One region of the Consotaella aegiceratis genome, then DNA from elsewhere that is predicted to be linked to it. Evidence: riboswitches for the same ligand, from Rfam matches in the RefSeq annotation. Region 1 holds a riboswitch; the other holds the start of a gene.
What was found. Region 1 has a riboswitch for cobalamin ahead of SMD10_RS00410 (ribonucleoside triphosphate reductase). Riboswitches for the same ligand answer to the same signal wherever they lie in the genome.
Positions count from the first base shown of each region.

Region 2: linked by a shared signal. The riboswitch ahead of SMD10_RS17380 (TonB-dependent receptor plug domain-containing protein) and the one ahead of SMD10_RS00410 (ribonucleoside triphosphate reductase) in region 1 are both predicted to bind cobalamin.

Region 1 covers NZ_JAZHFT010000001.1:86,689-90,883, forward strand. Annotated here, with positions in the region: gene SMD10_RS00400 (anaerobic ribonucleoside-triphosphate reductase activating protein) at 1-329, opposite strand, end outside; gene nrdD (anaerobic ribonucleoside-triphosphate reductase) at 322-510, opposite strand; gene SMD10_RS00410 (ribonucleoside triphosphate reductase) at 533-2,548, opposite strand; cobalamin riboswitch at 2,665-2,883, opposite strand; gene metE (5-methyltetrahydropteroyltriglutamate--homocysteine S-methyltransferase) at 2,959-4,195, opposite strand, start outside.
Region 2 covers NZ_JAZHFT010000028.1:25,477-29,671, reverse strand. Annotated here, with positions in the region: gene SMD10_RS17395 (TIGR02301 family protein) at 31-558, shown strand; gene SMD10_RS17390 (hypothetical protein) at 649-909, shown strand; gene SMD10_RS17385 (hypothetical protein) at 959-1,729, shown strand; cobalamin riboswitch at 1,864-2,086, shown strand; gene SMD10_RS17380 (TonB-dependent receptor plug domain-containing protein) at 2,272-4,195, shown strand, end outside.

The DNA.
Region 1 (4,195 bases):
CGCAGCCGTGCCGGATAGGCACCGCCGGTGTGAAGGCCGATCTTGAAGCCCATATCGCGAACCGTATGCATAGCCTCGGGCAAGCCCTTCTGCAGGGTCGGCTCGCCGCCGGAAAACACCACGCCGTCGAGCAGATTCCGCCGGCTTCGCAGGAAGGCGCCAATATCCGGCCATGCCAGTTCCCTATCCCCGCGGGCGGCCAGAAGATGAGGATTGTGACAATAGGGGCAGCGCCAGGGACAACCCTGGCAGAAGATCGTCGCCACGAGCTGGCCGGGCCAGTCGCAGGTGGAAAGGGGGGCGAGCCCCCCGACCCTGAGCTCAGTCATCGGCTCGTGCCGGCTCCCGGAACGAAACGCGTTCGGCGAACTCGCCCTTCTTGCCGCGATTGAAGGAGCCGACGGGACGGTGATAGCCCATGACGCGTGTCCAGATCTCGCAGGGCTGGCGCTCCTCCGGCGCCAGTTCGAGGGCTTCGGCGGGTTCGGCGGTCAGGCTCATATCGTTCATGATGGTCTCCTTTGGATCGGGGTCAGGCGGCGGCGCGCTTCTTGGCGATCGCCTCGGCATCGCATTTCGGGCAGAACTCGTGCTCGCCGGCGAGATAGCCGTGTTTCGGACAGATCGAGAAGGTGGGCGTCACGGTAACGTAGGGCAGGCGGAAGTTTTCCAGCGCCCGGCGCACCAGCTTGCGGCAGGCCTCGGCCGAGGAGATGCGTTCGCCCATGTAGAGGTGCAGCACCGTGCCGCCGGTGTATTTGCGCTGCAGCTCCTCCTGTCGGGCCAGCGCCTCGAAGGGATCATCGGTGAAGCCGACCGGCAGCTGGCTCGAATTGGTGTAATAGGGCTCGTCTTCCGTGCCGGCCTGGAGAATGGCCGGATAGCGCTTCCTGTCCTCCCGGGCGAAGCGGTAGGTCGTGCCCTCGGCGGGCGTGGCCTCCAGATTGTAGAGATGTCCGGTCTCCTCCTGATACTCCACCATGCGGGCGCGCACGTGGTCGAGCAGGCGGACGGCAAAGGCATGGCCCCATTCGGTGGTGACATCCTCCGCGTCGCCGGTGAAGTTGCGGATCATCTCGTTGATGCCGTTCACGCCGACGGTGGAGAAGTGGTTGCGGAGCGTGCCGAGATAGCGCTTGGTGTAGGGAAAGAGCCCTTCGTCCATCAGCCGCTGCACGGTCTTGCGCTTGATCTCGAGGCTGGTGCGGGCGATGTCGAGCAACGTGTCGAGGCGGGCGAAGAGGCCGTTTTCGTCGCCGGCGAAGACATGGCCGAGCCGGGCGCAGTTGATGGTGACCACGCCCACCGATCCGGTCTGTTCGGCAGAACCGAACAGGCCGTTGCCGCGCTTCAGCAGCTCGCGCAGATCGAGCTGCAGCCGACAGCACATGGAGCGCACCATGTTGGGCGAAAGCTCGGAATTGACGAAGTTCTGGAAATAGGGAAGCCCGTATTTCGCCGTCATCTCGAACAGCCGTTCGGCGTTCTCGCTCTCCCAGGGAAAGTCCGGCGTGATGTTGTAGGTCGGGATCGGAAAGGTGAAGACGCGCCCCTTGGCGTCGCCCGCCGTCATCACCTCGATATAGGCCCGGTTGATCAGGTCCATCTCGGCCTGGAGATCGCCATAGGCAAAGTCCATCTCCCGGCCGCCGATCACCGGCACCTGGTCTTTCAGATCGTCCGGGCAGGTCCAGTCGAAGGTGAGGTTGGTGAAGGGCGTCTGCGTGCCCCAGCGCGATGGGACGTTGAGGTTGTAGATCAGCTCCTGGACGCCCTGGCGCACCTCCTCGTAGGTCATGGCGTCCTTGCGCACGAAGGCGGCCATGTAGGTGTCGAAGGACGAGAAGGCCTGGGCGCCGGCCCATTCGTTTTGCAACGTGCCCAGAAAATTGACGATCTGACCGACCGCGCTGCCGAAATGCTTGGGCGGCGCGGCCTCGACCTTGCCAGGCACGCCGTTCAGCCCCTCGAAGAGCAGCGTGCGCAGCGACCAGCCGGCGCAATAGCCGGCCAGCATGTCGAGGTCGTGGATGTGGATGTCGCCCTCGCGGTGCGCGGCGCCCACCTCGGGCGGATAGACGTGGGAGAGCCAGTAGTTGGCGACCACCTTTCCGGAAACGTTGAGGATCAGTCCGCCCAGCGAATAGCCCTGGTTCGCGTTGGCGTTCACCCGCCAGTCGGCGCGGTCGAGATATTCGTTGATCGAACGCTCGACGTCGACCAGCGTCGCCCGGTCGCCGCGCTGGCGCGAGCGCTGCTCGCGATAGACGATATAGGCTCGCGCCGTGGCGAAGTGGTTGGCCGAAATCAGCGCCTGCTCCACCACGTCCTGGATTTCCTCGATGCGCGGCGCGCGGCTGGAGAAGCGGTGCGCCAGCACCTTCACTGCCTGGATCGCCAGAAGCTCGGCTTCCGCCGCGCCGAACTCGCCGGTCGCCGCACCGGCGCGCGCGATGGCCGAGCGAATCTTGCCGGTGTCGAAGGCGACCACCTCGCCGCTGCGCTTGACCACCGTCGTCGGATTGGCCGCTGCCCTAACCTGCCCCATGAATACCCTCGTATGATTCGGAACGGGGGACGAGGACAGACGACGCAATACGACCCCGAATCGCACCGCGAATCGAGAGACGCCGCGTCCTGCCGGGCCACCCCGCACCGAGGACGTTTCAAATCGGTGTCACGGCAGGTCTCCTGGCTCGCGCGTCATTGCCTGCCCCTCGCCTTCCCGGTGCTGCGTCGCGCCAGTGACGGAATCCAAGGGCAGGCTCTTCGCCTACAGTTGCGGGGGCAGCGCCGGCATGACCATCCTGGCGGACGGCGCACCGGCTTCCCTCTTAGCCCACATCTTGAATGACGCGGGAACCAATGACGCTAGATATGGTACCGAGACCGGATCGAGCGTCAACCGATTCCCGCGTCAACGGGACATCGTGACGCGGCTTCGTCGAGCCGCATCGGTCAGGATCGGGGATAAGTCCGGCGCAACTGCCGGGCCGCCTCGACCATGGCGACGAGGGCCGGCCGCGTCTCGTCCCAGCCCCGCGTCTTCAACCCGCAATCCGGATTGACCCAGATCTGATCGGGAGCCAGGCGCTCGGCTGCCTTTGTAAGAAGCTCGACCATCTCGGCGGCGTCCGGCACGCGCGGTGAATGGATATCGTAGACGCCTGGGCCGATCTCGTTCGGATAGTGATAGGCGACGAAGGCGTCGAGCAGCTCCATCTTGGAGCGCGAGGTCTCGATGGAGATCACGTCGGCATCCATCGCGGCGATCGACTCGATGATGTCGTTGAACTCCGAGTAGCACATGTGCGTGTGGATCTGCGTCTCGTCGGCAACGCCGGAGGAACAGAGCCGGAAGCACTCCACCGCCCAGTCGAGATAGGTCGTCCATTCGGCGCGCTTGAGCGGCAGGCCTTCGCGCAGCGCCGCCTCGTCGATCTGGATCATCCTGGCGCCGGCCGATTCGAGGTCGGACACCTCGTCGCGAATCGCCAATGCGATTTGCCGGCAAACATCCGCGCGGGGCAGGTCGTCGCGCACGAAGGACCAGTTGAGGATGGTGACCGGACCGGTGAGCATGCCCTTCATCGGCTTGCCCGTCAGGCTCTGGGCATAGCGCCACCAGGCGACGGTCATCGGCGCCGGCCGTGAGACGTCGCCGAAGATCACCGGCGGACGCACGCAGCGCGATCCGTAGCTCTGCACCCAGGCATGCTTGGTGAAGGCGAAGCCGGAGAGCTGCTCGCCGAAGTACTGGACCATGTCGTTGCGCTCGAACTCGCCATGGACCAGCACGTCGAGCCCGATCTCCTCCTGCCAGGCGACCACCTCGGCGGTCTTCTGCCTGAGGAACGCCTCGTAACCGACCGCATCGAGCTTGCCCTTGCCAAAGTCGGAGCGCGCCTGACGCACCTCTGCCGTCTGCGGAAACGAGCCGATCGTCGTGGTCGGGAAGGTCGGCAGGTCCAGCGCGGCATGCTGGAGAGGCCGGCGCGTGGCGAACGAGCCTTGGCGCCGCATCAGCTCCGGCGTCACGTCGGCCGCTCGCGCGGACACCGCCGCATCATGCACCTTGGCCGAGACGGCGCGTGCCGCGATCGCCCGGCTGGCGGCGGCCAATTCGGCTGCCACGGCATCGCGGCCTTCGGCAAGCGCCGTAGCGAGGAGGCGCAGTTCGCCCATCTTCTGGGCC
Region 2 (4,195 bases), on a different contig from region 1:
CGGCCGGGTCCGATCGACGGCGGCCAAGGCTTGTTGCGGGAATGGCGCACCCTGCGTCAATTCACGCCAGGCATCGGCGAAGTGGTTGATTTTGTGTTAATGTCACGCCAAACCATGGCCATGATGGCATGTCGTTTCTCCTTTGGCCCGGCGGCGGGGCTGGCCTTGGCCATGGTTCTCGTCGGCCCGGTTTGCAGCCGAGCGGAAGAGGCCGGAGCCACGCCCGATGCCGCTCCGGAGGCGGTTCAGCCGTCGAACGCGCCGTTCATGAAGCCGCTCAGCCGGCTGTCGTCGATCCTCGGATCGGTGCATTTTCTGCGCAAGCTCTGCAGCGACCCCAATGCGTCCGCCTACCGCGACGAGATGGCCGCGCTGATCGATGCGCAGAAGCCCAACGAGGCGGATCGACGCATCCTGGTGTCCAGCTTCAACAGCGGCTACCGCGCCTTCGAATCGACATACCGCACATGCACGCCAGCCGCCCGAATCGCCGTCCAGCGCTATCAAAAAGAGGGGATCGCTCTGTCACGGGAGATTAGCGCAAGGTACGGCAATTAACATTCCCTTAACGATCCCGACCGTTCGAGACTTAAAATTTGCGCGGTCGTGTTAGAGTTTTGACAACCAATGAGCCAGGGGGACCCTTTCATGATCGATTTGCAGGGCGCCGAACTCGATGAAGTCATCGCCGCCGAAAAGAAGCAGGTCGCCCTCGAATACCACAACGAGGCCTGGGCGGACGGGATTTCCGACGGCATCGAGGCCGAGATTCTCGCAGAGACCGCCATCGCTACGGCATTGACCGAGCTTGTTCGCCTGCACGGCGAGGAAGAGGTCCTGCAGTTCGTCAAGGAACTGCAGCAGCGCGTCGAATACGGAGAGTTTCGCCAGAACCGCCCCCTGCAATAGAGCCGGCAGGCGCACACTCCTGGACGCACGAGAGCGAAGGATCGGGAAGATGGCCGCGCATCGCCTGTTCCGCGTGTTGATGCAGACCGCACTTGTCGCGGGCGCCCTGGGCGCCGCGAGCAGCGCTTTTGCGCTCTCGCAGATCGGAACCGACGGCGAGGAACCGGCGAAGGAAGGCATCATCGCGGTGCCCCTGCCGCCGCTCGATCTCGATGAGACCGCGCCCACCGATACCGACGACAATGACGACGTCTCGGAACCGGAGGAAATCGTCCCGGCGACGGGGACGGACCAGCCCGATGTCGACGAGGGCGAGCCCGCCCCGGACCAAGCGACCGCGACCACCGATACGCCGACCGACGTCCTCTACGGGGACGAGGACCTTCCGCGCCCGGTGCGCGACCTGCGGCAGCGCCTGATGGACATCGCCAGGACCGGCGAGGTCGAAAAGCTGCGGCCCTATCTGGAGACCGGTCCCGAGGGCACCGTGCTGAGTTTCGGCACCCAGACCGAGGACCCGATCGCCTTTCTGAAGGAATTGTCCGGCGACGGCGAAGGTGCGGAAATCCTCGCGATCCTGCTCGAGGTCCTGGAGGCCGGACACGTGCACAACGAGCCGGGCACCGACAACGAGATCTATGTCTGGCCCTACTTCACCCAAATGTCGCTCGACACCCTGACGAAGCGGCAGATGGTGGAGCTGTTTGAACTGGTCACGGCCGGCGACTTCGAGGCGATGAAGGGGTTCGGCGCCTATAATTTCTACCGTGTCGGGATTACGCCCGACGGCCGTTGGCAGTTCTTCGTCGCGGGCGACTGAACTCCTCGCTCCGGGCGGCTCTTTCGGCGGCACGGCCGCCACGTCGAGGCCGCCGACGTTGCAAGAACTCTACACCCGCCTCCTCAGCGTCTGTCGATTGCGGCGAAATGTTGACCGCCTTTCCCGGCCCCTGTAGCAACGCGGATGGGAATGGTTCTGCCGCAAGGTGGATAAAAGGGAACGCGGTGAAGCGCTTCGGCGCCGACTCCGGGGCTGCCCCCGCAACTGTAACCGGAAAGTCGTCTTCCATCGAAGCGTGAGACGAGCACGCTTCAGCCACTGAGCCCAATGCTTGGGAAGGCGGAAGAGCGACGTCGATCCGGAAGCCAGGAGACCTGCCAATCCCGGTCACCCAGCTTTGGTACGGGGCGTGCCGAGGCGCGGTTGTCCGTGCGGTGACGTGAGCAACATGTCGCCGTGTGTCCGGATGGCCGGGGCCGGAATCGTCCGCGATTCCATGATCCACCGTTCGCTTCCGAGGAAGACCCGCGGCTCCAGCCGAATGCCGTTCGCGCATTCGCGGCGACCTCGAGGGGAACGAAATGAAGACGAAGATCCTGGTTCTGACGCTGGTGGCGGCTGCCGGTGCGAGTGCGGCCTACGCGCAAGAGGACGAAACCGCGCTCGAAACGGTGGTGATCACCGCCGGCCGCACGCCGGAAGCCGCCGAAAAGGTCGGGCGCGCCTATACGGTCATCACGGCCGAGGAGCTCGAAGAGCACCACATCCAATACGTCTCTGACGCACTGCGCCTGGTGCCGGGCGTCGCCGTCTCGCAGGCCGGTTCGCGCGGCAGCCTCACGCAGGTGCGCATTCGCGGCACCGAGGCCAACCATGTCCTCGTCCTGATCGACGGCATCGAGGCCAGCGAAACCTCGACGGACGGCTACGACTTTTCGAACCTGCAGACGGCAGGGATCGAGCGGATCGAAGTTCTGCGTGGCCCGCAAAGCGCGTTCTGGGGCTCGGACGCCGTCGGCGGCGTGATCAACATCATCACCAAGACCGGCATGCGAAACGGTCATGAAATCACGGCCAAGAGCGAAGTCGGCACCGACGGCACGGTGCTCGGTTCGGTCTCCCTCCTCGGTGGTGGAGAAACATTCGACGCCGGGGTCACGGCCAGCTATCGCCGCTCCGACGGCTACAACATCTCTCCCTATGGCGACGAGGACGACGGCGACCGGAACTTCACGCTGAACGGAAAGTTCAACGCCGACATCACGCCCGATCTGCGCCTCGACGGCTCGCTGCGTTTCGTCGACCGGAAGAGCGACTACGACGCGCAGGACTTCTCATACGACCCGGTCACCTTCGCCGCCGGGTCCTCTTACGGCCTGGTGCTCGACACCGACAATCAGACCGACACGCAAGACGTGCTCGGACAGCTCGGGCTCACCTGGACGTCGCTGGACGGCGCCCTGACGCAGGAAACCCGCGTGTCGGGCAACCACTATACGCGCGACGAACTGGAGGACGGCGACGAGGTCGAGGGCGGCTCCAAGGGCGGGCGGACGAAGGCCAGCTATCAGGCCTCCTACGCGTTCGATACGCCGTCCTTCGCGGACGCGCATCATCAGCTGACGGGGGGCATCGACTGGGAGCGCGAGACCTTTCAGTTGACGGAGCCGCGCAGCGCGGGTGCGTTGGACGACGAGAAGTCGCGCGAGACCTATGGTTTCGTCGGCGAGTATCGCGGCGAGTTCTTCGATCAGCTCTACCTGGACGCTGCCGTCCGGCACGACCTCAACGACGACTTCGCCGACGCCACGACCTTCAGCCTCTCGGGGGCCTGGGAGATCCCCAACGCCGATACGCGCCTGCACAGCTCCGTCGGGACCGGCGTGACCAACCCGACCTTCACCGAGCTCTACGGCTATTATCCGGCCTATTTCGTCGGCAATCCCGATCTCGAGCCGGAGGAGAGTTTCGGCTGGGACGTCGGCATCGGGCACGACTTCGCAGACGGCCTGGTGGTCGCCGATCTCACCTATTTCCACCAGGATCTGGAGAACGAGATCTACAGCAACGGTTCGACCGTCATCAACATGGACGGCACCAGCAAGCGCCAGGGCATCGAGGCCTCGTTGACGATCAACCCCTTCCCCGGCTTCTCCGCCACCGCAACCTATACCTATACCGACGCCGAGGATCCGGACGGTGACGAGGAAGTGCGTCGGGCGCCCCATTCCGGCTCGCTCAACGCGTCCTACCAATTCTACGAGGGCCGCGCGCGCGTCTTCCTCGACGCCGTCTTCAACGGCGAGATGAAGGACTACGACTACCACACGGGCCGCGCCACCTACTCGACCACGACGGCCACCTTGGACAGCTATACGGTGGTCAATCTCGGCGGCAGCTACAAGTTCACCGACGTGCTGGAAGGCTACGCCCGGGTGGAAAACCTGTTCGACGAGGAGTATCAGGAGGTGTACGGCTACGAGGCGCAGGGCCGCACGGCCTTCG